One region of the Shewanella sp. Actino-trap-3 genome, then DNA from elsewhere that is predicted to be linked to it. Evidence: predicted binding sites of a transcription regulator. Region 1 holds the regulator's gene; the other holds the start of a gene.

Region 1 (11,333 bases):
TTGTTACGTTCTAGATGTGGCATCCAGGTTTCAAATAGGTTTTCAATTTGCCAAATGAACTTGTTGACCAATGGCTGACGCCCTAAAAATTCTTGTACGGGTTCGTCTAATCCTGTCATTGGGCGCAATTCTATTTCCCAGTGTGGATTGGGCAAAAAACGTACATCAAACATAAAATCCGCTTCAGTCGGCATGCCGTGCTTAAAGCCAAAAGACTCAAAGTTAATCACTAATTCTTTATCGACACTGCCTAATAGTATTTGCCTAACTTGGTCGCTTAACTCGTAGATATTTAGCGCCGAAGTGTCAATGTAATGGTCAACAATTTTTGCGGTAGGCTCAAGTAAACGGCCTTCTAATTTGATCGCTTCTTGCAGTGAAATATGATTTTTAGATAACGGGTGCAATCGGCGTGTTTCGCTGTAGCGTTTAAGTAACACTTTATCATTGGAATTTAGAAAGAAGCTGATAATTTCAGTGTCATGTTCAAGTAGGGCTAATTGGTCTTGAAGCACTTTGCCTTGTTCAGCAATGTTGCGGACATCAACACTAATCGCAACTAAATCATTACTGCCCTTGAGCTGAGCGAGTAATGTGCCAATGAGGGGTAGAGGCAAATTATCGACACAATAATATCCTAGGTCTTCTAATACTCTTAAGGCAACGGATTTCCCTGAACCTGAACGTCCCGATACTATGACAAGTTTCATGCAGTTATAACCCGATAAAGTTCTGTTGCGTTGTGGCTTTTGCGAAGCTGTTTCAATATTTGCTTATCGCTGAGCTTTTTAGCCATACTCGATAACGTGCCTAAATGTTGTTGGCACTGGTCTGCAGGTACTAACAAAGCAAATAAAATATCCACGGGCTGCTTATCAATTGCATCAAAGGCAATGGCTTCTTCACATTTAACAAATATCGCGATGGGGTGATCGATGGTCGTTAATCGACCATGAGGTATCGCAATGCCATTTCCTATACCTGTGCTACCCATTTTTTCTCTCGCTAATAGGCTTTCAAAAACCTCTTGCGAAGACAGGGTTGGATACTGGGCAGCGACTAAATTGCTGATGAGTTCCAGTACTTTTTTCTTACTGCCCGGTGTGGCACAGGTAGTGCATTCCGGCTGCAGAATGGTACAAAGTTCCATCGTTAGTGTTTTGTATACTTCTCTTTGTGTTTAATTACCTGACGGTCGAGTTTATCGATCAGGGCGTCTATTGCAGCATACATATCAGTATTTTCTGACATAGCAAAAATCTCTGCGCCATTAACGTGGATTTTGGCTTCTGCTTTTTGTTGTAATTTTTCTACATGGAGTACAACGTGTACATTATGGATCTGATCGAAGTGTCGTTCAAGCTTTGAAAATTTACCATTAACATACTCACGTAAAGATTCTGTTATTTCGACATGACGTCCAGTCAGATTTATATCCATAGAAAATCCTCCACAACCTTGTAGGTTATAAACTCTTACGTTGGTTTGAGGGCGGGATTAGCATTGCTTCTCGGTATTTTGCAATCGTACGACGAGCAACGTTTATGCCTTGTTCTGCCAGAAGTTGAGCCATTTTACTGTCACTCAATGGTTTTTTCTGGTTTTCTGCGGCAACCAGCTTTTTGATAAAAGCACGAATTGCTGTTGATGAGCATTCCCCGCCATCGTCAGTGCTGACATGGCTAGAGAAGAAGTACTTTAGTTCAAATAGTCCACGTGGGGTGTGCATATATTTTTGTGTGGTGACTCGTGAAATTGTCGATTCATGCATTTCTACTGCTTCAGCGATATCATTTAGCACCATAGGTTTCATGGCTTCTTCACCGTATTCAAAGAAGCCTTGCTGAAATTGCACAATGCAATTTGCCACTTTGAGTAGAGTATCATTGCGGCTTTCGATACTTTTAATAAACCATTTAGCCTCTTGCAAATGGCCTCGAATAAATTGACTGTCAGACTGATTTTTACTGCTTCTAGCCATGGCAGCGTATTGCTGATTAACGCCAATTTTGGGCATATTGTCTGGGTTTAACTCTACAACCCAACGGCCATTTTTCTTTAGTACCGTGACATCGGGAATAACGAATTCGTCTTCGGTGGCGGTGATCAATAAGCCTGGACGAGGATTGAGTGATTGGATTAGGGTGATGGCGTCACGTAACTCATTTTCTTTTAGCTTAGTTTTGCGCATCAATAATCTAAAATCACGCCCAGCAATTAAGGTTAAATAGTCTTTAATTAGCAAACGGGCATTATCGATATAGGGTGTGGTGTTAGAGAATTGCGCTAATTGGATCAATAAACATTCACTTAAATCACGTGCAGCAACACCAACGGGATCAAAGTGTTGAATTCGTTTTAATACAGCTTCAACTTCATCTAACTCAACATTTTCGTCACCCATGGCTTCGAGAATATCGTCGGTACTTTGGGTTAAATAACCGCGTTCATCCACGGCGTCGATGATCGCTGTGGCAATGGCAAGATCGGTCTCTGAAAATGGAGTGAGATTTTTCTGCCATTCTAAATGTTCATACAGACCTTCGGTGGTTTCACCTTGAAACGGCATGTCATCATCGCGCATGCTAGCACTACCTGAACCTGACATCGGCGAGGCGGTGTACACTTCATCCCATGTAGTATCCATGGCTAAATCATCCATGGTTTCTTTGGTCATAGATTCTGCTGTGTCGACTGTTGAGGTGTCTTTTTCAATATTGACAATGCTGTTGTCACTGAAGTCTGTATCAGCTTGGTCGCGATTTTCTTTTACGGGGTCTTTTGCTTCAGAAAACTCATCTTCTATTTCAAGTAATGGATTTGAATCCAATGCTTGTTGGATTTCTTGCTGTAGCTCCAATGACGATAATTGCAGTAAGCGAATGGCTTGCTGCAATTGTGGGGTCATGGTTAAGTGTTGACCCATTTTAAGTTGGAGTGACGCTTTCATTTACCGCTTATCCCTAGATGATTTCCATAAAAGTGACAATTTATAAAACTGTAATGGATTGTCACGTACATCAATGATGTTTAACGCTGTTTAGATATCGTTCAATCAAATGAGTTAGATAGACTAAAGGCCCGTAAAGTAACTATAGCTTGAATTGTTCACCTAAGTACACCGCCCGAACTTGTTGATTGCTCAATACCTCATCAGGTGTGCCTTCGGCAATTAAATTACCTTGGCTGACGATATAAGCTCGCTCACAGACATCTAACGTTTCACGTACGTTATGGTCGGTAATTAATACTCCTAGACCTCGGCTTTTAAGTTGTTGAATGATTTTTTTTATGTCGATGACAGAAATCGGATCAACACCAGCAAAGGGCTCATCGAGTAAAATAAATTTTGGATTGGCGGCTAAAGCGCGCGCAATTTCAACACGACGACGTTCACCACCCGATAACGACATGCCTAGGCTGTCTCGAATATGGGTAATATGGAACTCTTCTAATAGATGCTCAAGCTGTTCAATACGTTGGTCTGTACTGAGTTCTTTGCGCGTTTGCAACACGGCCATAATGTTGTCATACACTGTGAGTTTACGGAAAATACTGGCTTCTTGTGGTAAGTAACCAATGCCTTTGCGAGCTCGCAGATGCATAGGATCGTCAGTGAGATCGTCATCATCAATTAAAATTCGACCCTTATCACTTTTCACTAGGCCGACAACCATATAAAAGGTGGTTGTTTTACCTGCACCATTGGGGCCTAAAAGCCCAACAATTTGGCCTGTTTTAACCGTTAAACTGACATCTTTAACAACTTGACGATCTTTATAGCTTTTAGCCAGATTTTCAGCGGTTAAGGTTATTTGGGTCATGGTTTGATCTGCTTTTTAACTGGGATTTCAGGGAGTTTTTGCTTTGGCGCAGACTCGTCTTGGAAATTCTCAGGTTGAATAATGGTGATAACCCGATCTTGCCCTGTGCCCGAACTTTCAGCAATAAGCTCTTGCGCATTGATGTTGTACTTAATTCGATTACCGGTCACTTGGCTACCCGATTGATTAAGTTTGGCATTACCTGTCAATGTTAGCGTGGTAGTCGCAAGGTCATAGGATATTTCGTCGGCACTGGCAGTACCAATTTGACCGTCATCTAATTCTTGTGAAAACGTCGCGGGTTTGCCAGTGGCGATAAGTTTCTTACTGGTGCTGTTTTCGGGGGTAAACGCCCGTAATTCATCAGCATTGATATTAATACTGCCTTGGACAATCTTAACCGGACCATTAAAAATGATTTGGTTATTTTTTATGTCAGCAAATTGGCTAACCGCAACAATTTTTAATTCTTGTTTCAGATCACCTTGTTTCGCCGTAGCAGGCAAACTCAACAGGCAAAGCATGCTGCTCAATAAAATAACATTGGCGCGAGTGTGGAGACGATTAATGTGGCTCATATGTTCCTTCTACCTGGCTCAGTAGCGATAATTGTTGCGAATTCAAGTCAGCATGTAGGCCTAAGCCTTGAATAATAAACCCTTTGCCTTTGATATACACCATCTCTTGTGAGGTGCCTATCATAGTGGTTAAGTCTACCGTCACCGCTTGGGTACTCAATGACTGCAGGGGTTCTTCTATATCAATGGCATCAATAATAACATTGTTTTCTAATATGACTTTGCTGGTGTTTTTATTCAATTGTCCTCGATCTGCACTTAGTTGCCATTGTGCTTTACCATTTTCAGGGTAAATGAGGTATATCGGTTTGGTAAAGTGAGTGATGTCACTTGAAGCATAATGCTCCATGTGCTCGGCGCTGACTCGACTTTCGACAAAACCTTGTTGATTGAATTCCGTGGTGCGTAGGTTATCTGCAATAAAGTCAGGGCGCTCAATACCAGGTACTTTCACCGAGTCCATTTCACTGCGTTTTATTTGTGCTTGCCAGTACAACATAAAAGCAAGACCAAAAAAAGCCACAATACTTAGGGTGATCCGATTCATATACTCATTCCATGAGCACTGGCAAATTTATCTTGGCTTAAGAGCAATAAGTCAGTCAGTTCACGCAAAGCTCCATGTCCGCCGTTTAAGGTCGTTGTCATGTGACAATGTCGCTTTACAAACGGATGACCATCGCCGACACAAACGGAGAGACCTACGGCTTTCATTACGGGCAGATCAACCATGTCATCGCCAATGTAGGCTACTTGTTCGGCGCTTACATTATACAGCGACATAAGTTGCTCAAAAGGTTCAAATTTATTATCAATGCCTTGATAAATATGTTTAATTCCTAATCCGGTCATTCGGGTTTCGACAATTTTTGATTGACGACCTGTAATGACGGCAACATGAATATCGCTAGTGAGAACTGAGCGTATACCGTAGCCATCGCGAGTATGAAAGGCTTTGAGTTCTTCGCCAGCATTACTGAGATAAATACGTCCATCTGAAAAGACCCCATCGACATCACAGATTAACAGTTTAATTTTCTGAGCTCGCTGCCAAATATCATTACTGATAGGGCCGTAAAATCCTTGGTGACACGAGGTTGATTCTGACATGATTAAATGACTCCAGCTTTAACCATATCGAGCATGTTTAATGCCCCGATCGGTTGGTGTTTTTCATTGACGACAACCAGTCCGTTGATGTTTTTTTCATCCATAATTTGTAGCGCTTGTGCAGCTAAAATACCCGTAGGGCAGGTCACACAGTTTTTGGTCATCACTAGGGCTATCGAAGTGGTACGAAGGTTCACTTCGGCATCGATGACCCGGCGTAAATCACCATCAGTAAAAATACCCACTAGTTTGGCTTCATGGTTGACTACCGCCGTCATGCCTAGGCCTTTTTTAGATATTTCATAAAGCGCTTCAGTAATACAAATAGCATCACTGACGATAGGCAAATCATCGCCTTTATGCATGACATCGTCTACTTTTAGTAATAATTTTCGCCCCAATGAGCCACCAGGATGTGATAAGGCAAAGTCATCACGGGTAAACCCTTTTGCTTGCAACAATGCGATGGCTAATGCATCACCCATTGCTAGCGTAGCAGTGGTGCTAGACGTTGGCGCTAATCCTAACGGGCATGCTTCTTCTTGTACTTCAATGCATAAATGAATTTTAGATAAACGCGCCATGTTAGAGTCTGGTTTACCTGTTACGGCAATAACAGGCACGCCCATACGTTGTATCACAGGCATTAACGTGAGTATTTCGCTCGATTCGCCTGAATTGGAAATCGCCAGTACAATATCGTTCTTAGCCAATGCGCCTAAATCACCATGACTAGCCTCACCAGGATGAACAAAAAATGCCGGCGTGCCGGTACTGGCAAACGTCGCGGATATTTTATTACCGATATGACCCGATTTGCCCATTCCCATGACAATCACTTTGCCTTTGCACTGCATAATGAGTTCACATGCTTGGCCAAACTCAACTGAGTCCACATATTGATATAAATTATCTAAGGCAGCTTTTTCAATATCAATGACTTTACGGCCCCATTGACGAAATTGAGTTTGATTTACCATACGGCTCTCTCTTTTAGCTTAAGACTTTACCTTTAATGCTCCAATCTAATGGGATTGAAATACAATAATTTGGTACGCAATAAAGGTGATTAATAATAGTGCGCCATGCCAACGAGTCAGTTGTTGCTTGGTGCCACTGGATAATACTAAAACGGCTAATGCAGTACTGGTGCCCAATACCATATAAAAGTCTCTTCCACTGGCAGAGGCATCTATTTCGCCAGGGGCAATTAACCCTGGTAGTGCCAGTACGGCAAGAATGTTAAATAAATTCGATCCAACGATATTACCAATAGCGAGATCGTGTTCTTTTTTTAATACGCCAGCAATACAGGCTGCTAATTCTGGTAGGCTTGTTCCCACTGCAATAATGGTTAATCCAATGACAAGATCTGACAAGCCATAAAACTTTGCAATACCCACAGCACCATCTACCATCCAACTCGCTGATAGCGGGAGGAATATAATACCGACGATTAGCCAAATGATAGCATGAAAGGTTGAGACATTTTTAGGGATATCAGATCCAAGTTCAGTATCTAAGCTGTCGGTTGTTCTATCATGAGTCGCTTGCCAAATGAAATATCCCATTAACACGAAAAGTACCACGATGAGCATGATACCTTCTGCTCGTGTTAGCACATTATCATGCAGGGTATAGCCAGCAAATACCGTGGCGGCTAGCATAATAGGTATTTCGCGTTTTAAGGTCTTTGAGGCTACGCTAATGGCGCCAAGTAAGGCGGTTAATCCTAATATTAAGGTGATGTTAGCAATGTTTGAGCCCAGTACGTTACCCACGGCGGTATCACGCATGCCATCCATTGAGGCCGTAGCTGCAACAAACATTTCAGGTGCAGAGCTACCCATCGCAACAATGGTCAATCCAATTAACATGGGAGGCAAGCCTAAATTTCGCGCAAATGCCGCCGCTCCGTAAACAAATCTATCCGCACTCCAAACTAAAACAGCAAGGCCAGCAACTAACATTAGAATATTAACTAGCATGTGATTCCGATAGTGATCATTAATTAACGAGCATTTTCGCTGGATTTTTATCAAATTGAAAGTCAAATTGAAAGCATTGCACAGTAATTGTACTCGAAATGATGTGTGGTGATATGGATATAGTTGTCGCTTAATCGACAATTACAGTACAATTTACACCTCAACTTAATGCAAGGAAGGCAGTTATCTCCTCAACGCCAATGTCTGATATGAGTAAATCAAATAATAATCCTTTGGTCGAAGTCAACCATATGGCCTTTAGCCATGGTTCGCGCGTGATTTTTAACGATATTTCTTTATCGATCCCCAAAGGCAAAGTAACGGCAATTATGGGACCTAGTGGTATTGGTAAAACCACCTTGTTAAAATTGATTGGGGGACAGTTAACCCCTAATACTGGACATGTCTTGTTCGACGGTCACGATTTACATAAGCTTAAGCGCAAGGAACTTTTTGAATTGCGCAAGCGGATGAGTATGCTGTTTCAAAGCGGTGCATTATTTACCGACCTTAATGTATTCGATAACGTGGCATTTGCATTGAGAGAACATTCTGGATTACCAGAAGATATTATCCGCTCCATTGTATTGATGAAGCTGCAAGCGGTAGGTCTTCGTGGTGCAGCGTATATGATGCCTAACGAATTATCCGGTGGTATGCAGCGTCGAGCCGCATTGGCTAGAGCGATTGCACTAGAACCTGAAATGGTGATGTACGATGAGCCATTTGCGGGACAAGATCCAATTTCAATGGGGATGCTGGTAAAACTTATTCGTGAGTTGTCGGATTCATTAAAACTGACTTCTGTGGTGGTCTCTCACGATGTGGATGAAGTATTAGGTATTGCAGATTATGTCTATGTAATAGCAGACAAAAAAGTCATTGCTCATGGTACCCCAGAGCAATTACGTCAATCTGACAATCCGCAGTTGATCCAATTTATTCAAGGCGCACCAGATGGCCCTGTGCCATTCCATTATCCTGCAGAGGATTATCAAGAGGAGCTACTTCGTGGGCGCAATTGATTATATTGCCGATATTGGCGCATATGCACTGAAACTCGTGCAGGGCTTGGGTCGGGCTGGCATCATGTTATGGCGCGCGATCGTGCGTGTTCCGAATATCAAAAAAGGCACGCCATTACTTATCAAGCAGATTTATGTGCTTGGTGTCCGTTCTATGGTTATCATTATAGTATCAGGCTTGTTTATTGGCATGGTATTAGCCCTACAGGGATATAATATTTTAGTTGGGTTTGGTACTGAAGAAAGTTTAGGCCCAATGGTGGCGTTAAGCTTATTACGAGAACTTGGACCCGTTGTTGCCGCGTTATTATTTGCCGGACGAGCGGGCTCGGCGCTAACCGCCGAAATTGGTCTAATGAAATCGACTGAACAATTGTCAAGTTTAGAAATGATGGCGATAGACCCTTTAAGGCAAATCATTGCGCCGCGCTTTTGGGCAGGTGTTATCAGTATGCCATTACTCGCACTAATGTTTAGTTTGGTGGGTATTTTTGGTGGACATTTAGTCGGTGTGGAATGGAAAGGTATTGATAGTGGTGCGTTTTGGTCTATTCTTCAAGCATCGGTTGAGTGGCGACAAGATATTGTTAATTGCTTGATAAAAAGTGTTATTTTTGGTGTGGTGGTCACATGGATAGCCTTGTACCGAGGTTATGAAGTCGAACCCAATCCAGAAGGCATTAGCCGCGCGACAACCTCAACGGTTGTACAGGCAAGCTTAGCTGTTTTAGCACTGGACTTTTTGCTGACAGCAATCATGTTCGGAAATTAAGATTTTTTCATTATTTAGATTAATTTAAGTGGTTTAATAGTATGTTGACACGGAAAATTGAGTTATTAGTAGGCGTGTTTTTATTGTCAGGTCTATTGGCATTTTGTGTATTAGTATTCAATGTTGCTAATGTTAAAGTAAAAACCGATGCCCAGACTTATACATTAGTGGCTGAGTTTAACAATATTGGCGGACTAAAAGTACGTTCGCCTGTAAAAGTCGGTGGCGTAGTGGTTGGTCGCGTGACTGATGTTGCCCTTGATAGCCATAAATTAGTGCCTATTGTGACGTTAACAATGGATAAGCGTTTCGATAAATTCCCTGAAACGAGCAGTTTGGCCATTTTGACTTCAGGGTTACTCGGGGAGCAATTTATTGGCTTAACGCCTGGGTTTATGGACGATGATATTTCGATGCTTGCCGATGGCGATAAAGTACATGACACACGTGGAGCATTGATTTTAGAAGATTTGATTGGTCAACTTTTGTACAGTATGTCATCTGCAGATAAATAGGATCCCTATTATGAAATTATTTTTTAGTCGTGTTATTGCTTTATGCCTAGTGGGCAGTGTTGTGATAAGTCAAGGTGCTATGGCTGCCAATGATGAGGTTAATACCAATGACCCTTATGAGATGATCAAACAAGTATCTAATATGACTTTTGATCGATTTAAATCAGACAACACGTTAATTAATAATGATTTAAGTCACTTGAAAGTGATTGTTCGAGAAGAGCTTATGCCTTATGTCGATTATAAATATGCCGCTTACAAAGTGATGGGGCAGTATTTAAGTGATACAACGGTAGATCAACGTAATCGTTTTGTTGAAGCTTTTGAAGGCTATTTAGTGGCGACCTATGCGCAAGCATTAACAGAATATACTGATCAAAAAGTCGCTTTTGATCCGCCGAGAGATTTTAGCGATGAGAAAATAGTTGAAGTGAACGTCCAGATCCTTGAGCAAGGTCGTCCACCGATTAAAATTCAATTTAAAGCGCGTCGTTTAAAAGACAACACTTGGAAAGCATTTGATTTAGTGGCTGAAGGCGTGAGCTTATTGGCCTCTAAGCAATCTGAAATTTCGAATTTAATCCGTCAGCAAGGTATTGAAGCGGTCATTACCATGTTGAATGATAAAACCCAGCAGAGAATTGATCGTCAACCTGCAAAAGAAGCTGCAGCTGCGTGATTACCTTTAATCAACAAGATGACCGTTGCATTGTTAGCGGTCGGTTAACTCAAGATGAGGTGAAACAATTGTGGCCTAAACGCCATGAATTGTTTACTGCATCAACCCAAGTGGTAGACTTATCAGCAGTGGAATACGTCGACAGTGCAGGTGTTGCATTGTTATTAGCGTTAATCAAACTGCATGTTTCAAGCAGTCAGGAAACAAGTGTGTCACGTCAATTGGTTAATCCAAGTGTTCAGCTCAAGAAAATGATTGAGCTTTATGATTTAGACGCTTTTTTCAGCCAAGTATAGAATTGAATAGTAAAGGTAATTGATTTCATGGAATGCAAAGATATTGAACAACTTTTAACCGAGGCGTTGTCGCTAACAGAAGCGCATGTGACCTCTGATGGTAGCCACTACAAAGTGGTCGCAGTGGGCGAATGTTTTGACGGCATGAGCCGCGTAAAACAACAGCAGGCGATTTATACCCATTTAGCGGAGCAGATTGCCAATGGTGAATTGCACGCATTAACGATTAAAACTTTTACGCCTACCCAGTGGAAGCGTGAAAAACTTTTCAATATGTAACAACTGAGATTCACATTGGATAAATTAACTATTAAAGCCAGTAATCCTTTAGCTGGCGAAGTCGTGATCTCGGGTGCAAAAAACGCAGCATTGCCAATTTTAATGGCTGGCGTACTAGCAGAAACAGATTTTATTGTTTCAAATGTACCTAAACTACGTGACGTCATCACCAGTTGCGAACTGTTACGTTGTTTAGGCGCAGAGGTTGAAGACTTAGGCGATAGCCGCATTCGTATTTCAACCACTCATTTAAATAACTATTGTGCC
Region 2 (11,333 bases), 2.5 Mb from region 1:
TTCACCTTTTACTGAGCACTGCTTACCAAATACAAACATTTATCATGGCGTTGTCGGTTTAGGCTTTAATGGCATCAGCGACTAACTTCATAGTTGACTGAAGTGAACCTGTTGCACAGATAAATAAGCCATGATGACAGAATACGCCATCGGGGATCTGTGCTACTTTTGAAAACGCTTCATCACTCAAACCAGCCCATGATGTTGGAAAATCTTTACGGTTAGAGAATTCTCCAGGAGCGGATGGAACGGTGCGGGCGTACCATTTTTCACCATTTGGAAATATTGCATAAAGTATCGTTTCATTTCCATTGCTGTTAAACAGGTGTTCTATCCACTTACAATCTTCAGGCACAATGATATATGAACGTTTTTCATTGTGAGCCACGTTAAGAGCAAGTTCCACCCCTTCCCGACTATCAATCCAGTGCTTCGCTTGTGCGATGGCAGTCTGAAGCATTAAACGAGCGCGCAATACTTCACCCTCAAAAACGTCATCTGTTTTAGAGTGGTCCTGAGGGTTCATCATAGAAATTGACCCCGATAGTGATATTTCGCGCACATCAGAAAAGTCTTCAATATGATGTGTTAATGTCACTCCATTATCAATTGCATCAAACTGCCTAATCAAACGTCGACTAATCCTATCTGCAATATCAGGACAGCCACAAATCTCAGTACCATAATGAGACCAAATAAGGCCGATAGATGACATTTTTAAACCATCATCGTATGTCGGACCGTTCTTAAAATGGTGGTCATATACCTTTTCATCGTGATTGTAGTAACCACCAACATCAACGAGGTAATCGCATTTTGCCCATACTTTGGGGTCACGTGAGCGATGTATTTCATACTCCGGATGCAACATCGACAACGCCGCAATGGCAAAAACATCATCGGCATGAAATGCCCCGCTGTGTGTTCCTAATATCTTCATCAAAATAATATATCCATTTACGTTATCACCAAAGCGCGCATTATTTATACGATACTTCAGTTAAGTGTTAGAAATTATAACGTTTCACTCATCAACAAGAAAACCCATTTCTGTAAAGAAAAAGTTTGCGCCGTATAGAGAGAGTAAAATCTATTTACGAAAAAATACTGCTTTGAACACAATCATTCATTCTGCTTCGTATACATCGCTTTTTTTATATCGGCTTTTACCAGATTGGCAGCAACAATCTAGCGTTGACGCTATGGCTCCTTTGATGCAAGGGCATTTAAAAAGATAGTTTATTATCCATCAATCAAGCCCCGTTGTGGCGGTGTGCTATCTTCAGATAAAAGCGACATAGAAACCTGCCATGCTAACATGCACATAAACAAAAATGACAAAGCCGCCTATCCTACAAAGGCAATAGAGTAAAAAGGAAATAGGTTCATTTGGCTATTTGGACTTGGAAACATAGCTAAATGTGAATAGCATAATAGTCATCCGCATTTCCCTTTGTTGACAAACCATCAAAAAAGTCAATTGTGTGAATTTTTTTAGGGAGCTTATATAATACATGATCCGCGAATATTTACTTTTTATAAGCCACAGCTGGCCAATTCTCATTTTTGGCGTGATGACCGTTTTCATGGGCAACTTCGGTCAGTCGTTTTTCATTAGCTGGTTCGGAGACAGCTTTAAAGAAAGTCTTGGTCTATCAGCCACAAGCTATGGAACCGCCTACTCTATGGCAACACTTGCCAGTGGCCTACTTATCATGTGGATTGGTGGGAGTATTGACAAGGTCTCGTTAGAAAAGTTTATCCTATTCTGCACAATTGGACTTTCTCTGGCAGCGCTCACACTCTGGCAGACCAATAACCTAACAACGCTTGTTGTCGGACTTTTTCTCCTGCGTTTTTTTGGTCAGGGACTTTTTCCACACACCGCCATAACCACAATGATGAAAAGGTTTTCTTTGAATCGTGGCAAAGGTGTAAGTGTAGCAACCACAGGGGTTCCCTTAGGTGAAATCATACTGCCTTCCATTGCAGTATTTTTTATTGCACAATTCGGGTGGCAACAAAGTTGGTTGATCATAGCAGTATCAGTCCCCTTACTTTATCTTCCTCTGGCACTTTTTCTTATTAAACGTGCGAGAAATCAAAAATATGCCGAACATGATCCAACTTTAGACTGTGAACCTTCTAAACCACTCAAAGAGGATGGATCGAGAAGAACATTACTTGCCGATTATCGTTTTTGGTTGGTACTACCCACAGTCCTTGCGGCACCATTCATCGTGACAGGAATATTTATTCATCAGGGATTTTTTCTTCCTCAGATGGGCTGGACACCCATGCTTTTTGCCAATTGCTTCGTCTTTTATGGGATAGCCCATTAGCTTTCATCAATGTATACGGGCGCATTGGTTGACAGATTCAGCGGGAGACAATTGTTAAAATATTACCCCATCCCAATGCTCATGGCTTTGTTGTTGGCCTCGCAACTAACAGGCAACTGGGTTGCTTACGCGCTACTTATTTTACTCGGCATCGCCATGGGCTCCGGTAGCCCAATCATTAATGCGCTTTGGGCTGAAGTCTATGGCACCAAGTATCTTGGGAGAATACGCGCACTCATGGTCTCTCTTGGTGTAATATCGACCTCGATTTCTCCGATTTTATTTGGTTATCTCATTGATAATGGGATCACAGGCTCTCAGCTTTTCTTCTGGCTCTCCATGTACATATTACTGGCAATGTTTCTCGCTTTTTTTTCATACTCTCACGAGAAGAAACTGAAAATTTAATTATGTAACCAACAAATAGACACCAAAAACAGTAATCACAGCCCTACAATTGCCTAATGGAAACATGCTCTTTATGAAGAAAAATGGGCCACTACCTTAAAATTATTTTCACCCTAGTTCTATCTCGCGTTGTGCCACTTTGCGTATATGGACTCCACGAGTGTTAAACATAATGAATTAATGGCCATAGGTACTTATTCACTGCAAAATTCTATTAAGTGCGCGAACCATCCCCCCTCGGATCAGCATTCCAATGTCAGTCCCTCCTGAGACATCATCTGTTGGATAGAGTCGCGTTGAAGCATGGCTTGCATGTGGCGGCGTAGGTTTGGCCAGTCTTGCGCTCGACTGCTATAGCGGCTGCTCCAGTAGGCCACCATAAACAAATGAAAGTCGGCGCCGCTTAGTCTGTCACCTAGAAGCCATGGGCCTTTGTTGCCCAGATCATCGTTGAGGATGCTCCAGCAGCGGCTCAGGTCTTGGGTTGCTTTATCCACCACGGGGGTCAAATCGATATCGCCTGCGACGTAGTGCTCCGGGTGGGCCCAGCGGTTAGCCGCTTCCTGCAAGGTATTCGACATCCAAGTGAGGTATTGGTAATAATGCCCTCGTTGCGGCGAATGCAGTGTGGGGGCCAAACCGGCATTCGGGTGCTGGTCAAGCAGGTACATCAGGATCGCCGCCGATTCATAAATGATTTCGCCCCGGTGCTGTAATGTGGGCACCTTGCCGTTCGGGTTGATCGCCAGGTACTCCGGTGTACGTTGCATTCGTTTAGCCAAATCGATCTCGATCAACTCGTAGGCCACGCCCAACTCTTCCAGTACGGCGTGAGTGGCCATGTTGGCCCCACCGCGATCCCAATACAGTGTGTAAATAATATGTCTCCTGTTGTGCAACGAAATTAACCAACTATACCACTGGGAGGCGGTTTTTATACTTCACCTTGCCGTTGGCCACCGATAATCCTCTGCCTACATCGACAGTGACTGCATCTGAGAATAAAAACGAAGACGCTTAATGCCCCGGGGCGCCTTAAAATAGCCTCTTTTGTTGGCCTTTACTTAACGACGCGCCAAAGCACCAATTGAGACAAGTATTGACGTCAAGCAATAGCCGATGGCTAGTGGGTTAATGGAGGGCTGCATTCCCTTTTACCTAAAAAGCATAAGCCACTATTTTTATTATTTTTTATTATTATTATTTTATTATTTTTTGTCTAAAAAATTGACTTAATCTCGCTATGGTACAGTAAATCATTGCGATGCCAGCAACACTCTTAATTCATCATTCTTGTGTCATTTCCATCTCAAATGTAATGGCTCTGACTTAAGCTAACCGTTACCCGTTTTTAAAATGGTGACCTTCAATTTAGCTTTTAGCTAAATTCTTATCAGCCCCAACCTATTTCCCATTAAGTAATGTTTCATTGCCGGTGCGCCGCGGCACATTTTCCCAAATGAATTCGATCTTTTTTTGTAGGTTTCGATCCATTTATCTAGATGGGTTTATTGCAACGCCGTTAATAATATGGCGGGAGATGCATTTAATTTGATGATCTAGTCGCTTATTAAAAAGACGAGCAAACGGTAGGTCCATTCCATTATTGGTGCATATTCTTATGAGTTAAGGCTAACGAGTGCAATCCATACTCAAGGTAAATTGAGCGATACAATGCTTAAGCATAAGAGATCAGTGGTGGCATTGGACAAGCCAGAACATCGGCAAAAGCCCGTAATAATTCAACCTCAACCGGATCTATCTTTTGATCGCGCATGATGCAAACGGCACAGGCGTGCAATAACATCGGTTTGGCCATAGGAGTTAACTTTTCCAGTTTTTGTAGCGCTGTGTCCAGATCTGATAGCTTGACTGCATTTTCGTTAACTAATTTGAGCTCGCTCATTCCCAATGCTTCTACCGCGGTGATAAAAACGTCCTCTCTGACAACCTGTTCTTGCTGACCGGCATAGGTCAACACTGATAGCAGCAATGCAATTTCGGGCTTAAGTTGCTCGCTATCTACGCTAGCCAGTAGGCTGCGCGGATGTTTGAAGAAGTGAGCATCCAGATGAATGAACAGAATTTTACGTAAGGTCCACTCCTTTAAGACAAGTTTAAAATCCATGTCAATCAGAGCATCCATATTGACTCTGAAAATCTGGTACTGAGACAGTGATAACTGTTTGAGAGCTGGGATGGCAATATCAATTAATGGAAGCCGAGAGCCAGCTTCTAACCTATCTATTTCAGACAGCAGTTTACGGGTAAAAACGGCAACATTTGCGTCGGCATATTGGTGTAAATAAGCTAATTGTTTAAGCCGAATTTGCTGATCCTTATCCAATAGCAGGGCATAAACAACAGCCCGAGCCCCATAGGGTTCACGAGCAGCATCCTTGATGACAGTGGGTAACTGCGCAATTAACGCCCGAACATAATCGACCGTTTCCCGCGTAGGATTGCCTATTTGACTAATACTATTGGCAACATCAACTATGGACGCCCCGGCAGCAATTGTGCTCATTTTTTTCGCCAGTTCTGGCTGAGCCTTGGATACTTTTCCATCGCCAGATTGCACACTTTGGTCTATTTCGAGCTTGTCGACAGTGGCAAATTTGCCATCCCAATGGGGATCGATGTGTAAGATACGCTTTGCCAGTGGAGGATGGGTAGCAGACAACGTTTGCATGAAACCTGAAACGCCTTGAGCAAAAAAAGCATGGCTGATTTCAGGTGCCCCTGGATCCTCTATCAAAGATCCAAACTCAAGCCCGCCGATGCGTTTCAATGCACCCGCAATGCCTTCTGGGTTACGGGTAAACTGAACCGCTGAGGCATCTGCTAGGTATTCTCTTTGTCGACTCACGGCCGCTTTTATTAAGCCGCCAAAAAAAGTCCCGGCAAAGCCGATGACAATGAGCCCAATCGCCAGGGCTAATATTCCTGCGGTCCCTTTACCATTGTCCCGTCCACGCCTAGAACGAGAAGTGGAATACAGTAAGTGGTAACCAATAATACCGAGGATCAGTATCCCGTTAAGAACACCGATCAAGCGGATATTTAGGCGCATATCACCGTTAAAAATATGACTAAACTCATGAGCTATGACACCTTGAAGTTGATCGCGACTTAGGTGATCAATCGCTCCTTGAGTCACGCCAATAACAGCATCTTTGGGGGAGAAACCGGCGGCGAATGCATTGATACCGTTCTCGTCAGCCAACAAATATACCGGTGGTGCTGGCGTACCAGAAGCGATAGCCATTTCCTCTACCACATTTAATAATTTTCGTTGATTCAGAACAGTGGTATTTTGTGCGATTAATTGTCCCCCTAGCCCTTCGGCAACAATCTTGCCACCAGCCGACAAAGCCATGATTTTATAAAGACTGCCTCCCAAGACCACCAGAACGACTGCCGAACTGATAGTGGCAAAAGTGCGCCAATCCATTTGCTGCCAAAAAGACTGACCCGCTGACATTTGCGCGTTGTCGATAAAACCGAACGCCAACATAACCAGCAGATTAACCATCACGATCAGGATGATCACCGCCAAGCTAAACAGCAAAATCAACTGAAAAGTGTTTTTACGTGCTCGGTCCTGGGATTCAAAAAAATTCATGTTGCATACCTAGAAAAATGACTAAAATGAGACTTTGGGTGCCGCCTGGATGGCCACAGTATCTTCAAACTCCAACAATGTTGCATCTTGCCCATGACCAAATCGCGCCGCAAAAAACACCGGAGGAAAAGTTTGTTTATAAGTATTATAAGCCATCACCTGATCGTTAAAGGCCTGCCTGGAAAAAGAGACCTTATTTTCCGTGGAGATAAGTTCCTCACTTAACTGCAGCATATTCTGATTGGCCTTAAGATCGGGATAGGCCTCCATCACCATGTTAAAGTTCATCATGGCCTCCCCCAGTTTACTTTCAGCGCCACTCAGTCCTTTTATGGCATCAGTGTTACTGGGATCGGCCGCCGCCTTTGACAACATATTCTGCGCCGTATTACGTGCCTCTACCACGGCTTCCAAGGTTTCCCGTTCATGTTTGATATAACCCTTGGCGGTCTCGACAAGATTAGGTATCAAGTCATATCGACGTTTTAATTGCACCTCGATCTGTGCGAAGGCATTTTTGTAGCGATTTTTCAGCGTAACCAGTTTATTAAATACCCCGGTCACATAAAAAAACACCAGTGCCACCAGAACCAGAATAACTATCAATGTGATTGACATATTTTTCACCTTTATCCAAATATTTACGCATCCTTTCGATGCTATTAGTCTTGTATACGCGTTGTAATTGAGTTTATAAACACTAGGCTCATCTAAAGCTTGTGCCAAATGAGCTATCACTAAAACCGAAATGAAAGACTCGAGTAACATTCAGACAATAGCCAAATCCATACATTAAGTACCTAATTACTAAAAAATCATCCAGTCTCAACAGTTGATAGGCATAGGCTGTCATTGTACAGCGACCTTTTCTAGCCTTGCTAGTCACTAACCCAAGCCATTCTTATAATCAATAACATAGCCTCTTTCAGCATTCATTACGATAGCCTTTTATAACTATACCAGCACATAAATTGGGTATTTTTCTCAATAGGTTTAGCTCTAGATAATGAGCGTTGAGTAATATGACCGGTTTACATCAGTAAAAGCGGCCTGCTTACTCATGGTTATTACCATAAGGAGTCTCTTCTAAGCTCACTATCATGTGCCTTGGTCTAGCCATGATTCATTACCACTAAGCGAATAAGGGTGACCAAAGACTAGGCGGCCAGTGATCAGGTCTTTATTAGACTCTTGAGAGGATGCCACCTTAAACATGTCATTTTGACACGCAAGTGTTATTAAGACACCTTTTAGGATTGTTAATATGACAATTACTCAACTTTAATTGAAATAATTAACTATTTAATCAGCTATTTAACTAGTTGGCATGCAGTCTGCATTAATATATTTAACTTTATGAATTTGTAACTTTTCAATTTAATACAGGTGTAAATATGACAATTCACATTAAAAATAATATCGACTGGGTTGGCCAACGTGATTGGGAAATATTGGACTTTCATGGCACTGAATATAAAACCACCAAAGGGACGAGTTACAATAGTTATCTTATTCGTGAACAAAAAAATGTCTTAATCGATACCGTTGACCACCGTTTCAGCCTGCAGTTTATTCAAAATCTTGAGATGGAAATTGACCTAGATAAGATTGATTACATTGTTATTAATCATGCTGAAGAAGATCATTCAGGCGCGTTAGCGGCTCTGATGGCTAAAATCCCCAACACCCCGATTTACTGTACCGAAAATGCTATCGATTCCATTACAGGCTTACATCATCATCCAGAATGGCATTTCAATATCGTCAAAACCGGCGACACGCTAGATATCGGTAACGGCAAGCAGTTGGTGTTTATTGAAACACCTATGCTGCATTGGCCAGACAGTATGATGACTTATCTAACCGAAGATGCCGTATTGTTTAGTAACGATGCATTCGGTCAACATTACTGCGATGAGCATTTGTTTAACGATGAGGTTGATCAGATTGAATTGATGGACCAATGTTTACGTTATTACTCCAATATTTTAACTCCGTTTAGCTCACTGGTTACCGCTAAAATTAACGAGGTGCTGAGCTTTAATCTGCCAGTTGATATTATTGCCACCGCCCATGGCGTAGTGTGGCGCGATGACCCTACCCAGATTATTCATCAATATCTGAAATGGGCAGACAATTATCAGGAAGACAGGATCACTATTTTTTATGATTCAATGTCTAATAATACCCGTATGATGGCTGATGCCATTGCTCAGGGGATCCACGATGTTGATCCTGGGGTGTCAGTTAAAGTCTTTAATGTGGCCCGCCATGATAAAAATGACATCTTAGCCAATGTGTTCCGCTCTAAAGGCATATTAGTGGGTTCATCTACCATGAATAATGTGATGATGCCGAAAGTCGCTGGGATGCTAGAAGAGATCACCGGCCTGCGTTTTAAAGATAAAAAAGCCGGTGCCTTTGGCAGCTACGGTTGGAACGGCGGTGCGGTCGATCGTATTCACACCCGTCTTACCGATGCCGGATTTGATACGATTGTGGGCCTAAAAGCAAAATGGCGACCTGATGGTAAAGCCATGCGCGAATGCCGCGACCATGGGCGACAGATTGCCAAAAACTGGGCATGGCATGATCTTAGTAATGTTAAATCCATTTCACCAGCATCCCTAGCCAAAAACAACCAAGCCACTGCCACCGCTAAGCCAGCAACTAAGTCTCGGGAAAGTAAACCTGAATGCGGTGCTGCTTCGGCAATTGATGATTCACAAAATATGTTATGCACTGTGTGTAACTGGGTTTATGAGCCAGTATTGGGCGAACCTAATCAAGATGTTGAACCAGGAACACCGTGGAGCGAAGTACCAGATGTCTTTCTCTGTCCAGATTGCGGCCTTGGCAAAGAGGTATTTATCCCTATTGAAGCAAGGAAAGTATCATGAGTGCACCCATCATCATTATTGGTAGCGGCTTTGGCTCATATCAGTTAATCAAAACCATTAGGCGCATAGATCAGCACATACCCATAACTGTTTTTACCCTCGATGAGGGCCACGATTATAATAAGCCTGATTTGAGCCATGTATTTAGTAATCAACAAAGCAGTGCGGATTTAATTCGCCTCAGTGCGCAGGAATTTGCCTCTGAGAATAATATTACTCTGCATGCTTTTACTCAGGTTGACTGCATTGATAGCGATCAACAGGCGGTATTTGTTAAAGGTGTCGCCTACCCTTACACAAAATTGGTGCTGGCAACGGGGGCAAAAACATTTGTTCCACCGATGCTTGGTAATGCAACAGACAAGGTGATCACCTTAAATAGTTTGCGCGAGTTTGAAACTGCGCAGCTGCAGCTACAGAATGCGCAGCGGATTTTAGTGATTGGCGCCGGCATTATCGGTACTGAAATAGCGATGGATCTTAACCGTTGCGGTAAAAGCGTAGTAGTTGTAGATCCAAGCAACGGCCTTATGGCAACGATGCTGCCAGATATAGTCGCCAGTGTATTACAAAAGAAGATGACCGAAACAGGTGTTGAATTTGAGTTTGGCCGCACCATTAGCTCCTTAAACCAAACCGGATCAGGAATTTGTGCCACACTCAGCTCGGGTAAAACACATATTGTTGATTGTGTCATTTCAGCGGCGGGGTTAAAGGCTAATGTGGGTTTAGCCCAAAAGTCGGGATTCAAGGTCAACAACGGCTTGGTGGTTAATCAGCAGCTGCAAACCTCAGTTAATAATGTGTATGCCTTGGGAGACTGCGCCGAGATAAACGGCAAGGTGATGTCCTACCTGCAGCCGATTATGTTAAGCGCCAATGCGTTAGCGAAAACCTTATTAGGCCAACCGACAGATTTGAAACTGCCTGCTATGCTGGTCAAAGTTAAAACGCCGCAAATGCCTATCCAATTAGGCGGTAATACCGTCATAGATGTTGCATCCTGGCAGGTTGATATTGATGCTTTAGGTTGCTCAGTAAAAGCGTATAACGAGCAAAAAGAGATCATCGGCTTTGTGGTAACAGAAGGACATATGAAAAACACCTTCCCACTACTGAGAGCCTTGCCAGCTAATCTTTAGAATTTAGTATTTAGTATTTAGTATTTAGTATTTAAACCAGTAGGCTCAACTAAGCCTGCTAATGTATCAATTTAGGAGAGAATTATGTCTCATCAACGTATTCCAGCAAACTGGACCATTCAACGCTCTACCCCATTTTTCACCACTAAAAATGTGCCTGATGCGCTACTTAACCACCACAATACCGCCGAAGGTGTCTTCGGCCAATTATGTGTGATGGAAGGTGTAGTCACGTATTTTGGTTTTGCAGACAGCGAAGCGACTGAGCCAGAAGTGAAAGTAGTGATTAATGCTGGCCAGTTTGCCACCAGCCCGCCAGAGTACTGGCACCGCATTGAATTAAGCCCTGATGCACAATTCAATATTAATTTTTGGTCCGATAAGGATAAAACTGGTCAAGCTATGTTTAATAAGAAGTAATAGGGTGAATTCCCCCGCGACTTCGCTTAGCTCTGATCACGGGGTTTTCTCTACAGATTAGATAAAGCAGTGACCCAACACTTTTTTACTCGAAAAACGACTTAAAGATAAGATTCAGATGTACCAAAATGAAGAGAATAGCAGGGAGAGCATAATGTAATATTATGCTCTTACCGTGCTAACGTGAGCAAAAAATGATGCGCCATAGGTAAACTTTGTAGGCGTTCCCTATTGAGATTTAAACGTGAACGATTTAGAGCGCTGTGTTTTCTACATTCGAATTTTTAATTTTAATTAAGTTTTATCAATACGTTAATAATTTAACCATAGTGAGCACTGTTCGCAAAAAAAACCAAAATCACCATAAGCTATGTGGTTTAACTTTCGCCTAATCTAAACTGTGCCAACAAAGGATGATGATCCGATGTTTGGGTGGTGATCACCCTTGCAGACTCTAACGTCAGTCCCCGGAAATAAAGGTGGTCAATGGGGTAGC

What was found. The regulator sigma-54, encoded in region 1, starts transcription at its own class of promoters, with help from an activator protein. The targets are predictions, from matches to a motif close to GTTGGCACGNNNNTNGNNT.
Region 2: a site for sigma-54 is predicted at 7,697-7,715, ahead of norV (anaerobic nitric oxide reductase flavorubredoxin). Genes of this name have one in related genera too.

The regions. Positions count from the first base shown of each region.
Region 1 is NZ_PJCE01000001.1:3,854,239-3,865,571, forward strand. Features, by position in the region: gene rapZ (RNase adapter RapZ) at 1-710, opposite strand, end outside; gene ptsN (PTS IIA-like nitrogen regulatory protein PtsN) at 707-1,150, opposite strand; gene hpf (ribosome hibernation promoting factor) at 1,153-1,440, opposite strand; gene CXF80_RS16630 (RNA polymerase factor sigma-54) at 1,466-2,950, opposite strand; gene lptB (LPS export ABC transporter ATP-binding protein) at 3,093-3,824, opposite strand; gene lptA (lipopolysaccharide transport periplasmic protein LptA) at 3,821-4,402, opposite strand; gene lptC (LPS export ABC transporter periplasmic protein LptC) at 4,389-4,949, opposite strand; gene kdsC (3-deoxy-manno-octulosonate-8-phosphatase KdsC) at 4,946-5,512, opposite strand; gene CXF80_RS20320 (KpsF/GutQ family sugar-phosphate isomerase) at 5,515-6,492, opposite strand; gene CXF80_RS20325 (calcium/sodium antiporter) at 6,538-7,500, opposite strand; gene CXF80_RS16660 (ATP-binding cassette domain-containing protein) at 7,701-8,525, shown strand; gene mlaE (lipid asymmetry maintenance ABC transporter permease subunit MlaE) at 8,512-9,297, shown strand; gene mlaD (outer membrane lipid asymmetry maintenance protein MlaD) at 9,339-9,812, shown strand; gene CXF80_RS16675 (MlaC/ttg2D family ABC transporter substrate-binding protein) at 9,892-10,491, shown strand; gene CXF80_RS16680 (STAS domain-containing protein) at 10,488-10,787, shown strand; gene CXF80_RS16685 (BolA family protein) at 10,815-11,066, shown strand; gene murA (UDP-N-acetylglucosamine 1-carboxyvinyltransferase) at 11,082-11,333, shown strand, end outside.
Region 2 is NZ_PJCE01000001.1:1,390,614-1,401,946, forward strand. Features, by position in the region: gene CXF80_RS05965 (MYG1 family protein) at 59-940, opposite strand; gene CXF80_RS05970 (MFS transporter) at 1,515-2,342, shown strand; gene CXF80_RS20255 (MFS transporter) at 2,352-2,750, shown strand; gene CXF80_RS05975 (glutathione S-transferase family protein) at 2,993-3,649, opposite strand; gene CXF80_RS05980 (M48 family metallopeptidase) at 4,429-6,375, opposite strand; gene CXF80_RS05985 (LemA family protein) at 6,397-6,993, opposite strand; gene norV (anaerobic nitric oxide reductase flavorubredoxin) at 7,770-9,275, shown strand; gene norW (NADH:flavorubredoxin reductase NorW) at 9,272-10,417, shown strand; gene CXF80_RS06000 (DUF1971 domain-containing protein) at 10,502-10,837, shown strand; gene CXF80_RS06005 (endonuclease/exonuclease/phosphatase family protein) at 11,215-11,333, opposite strand, start outside.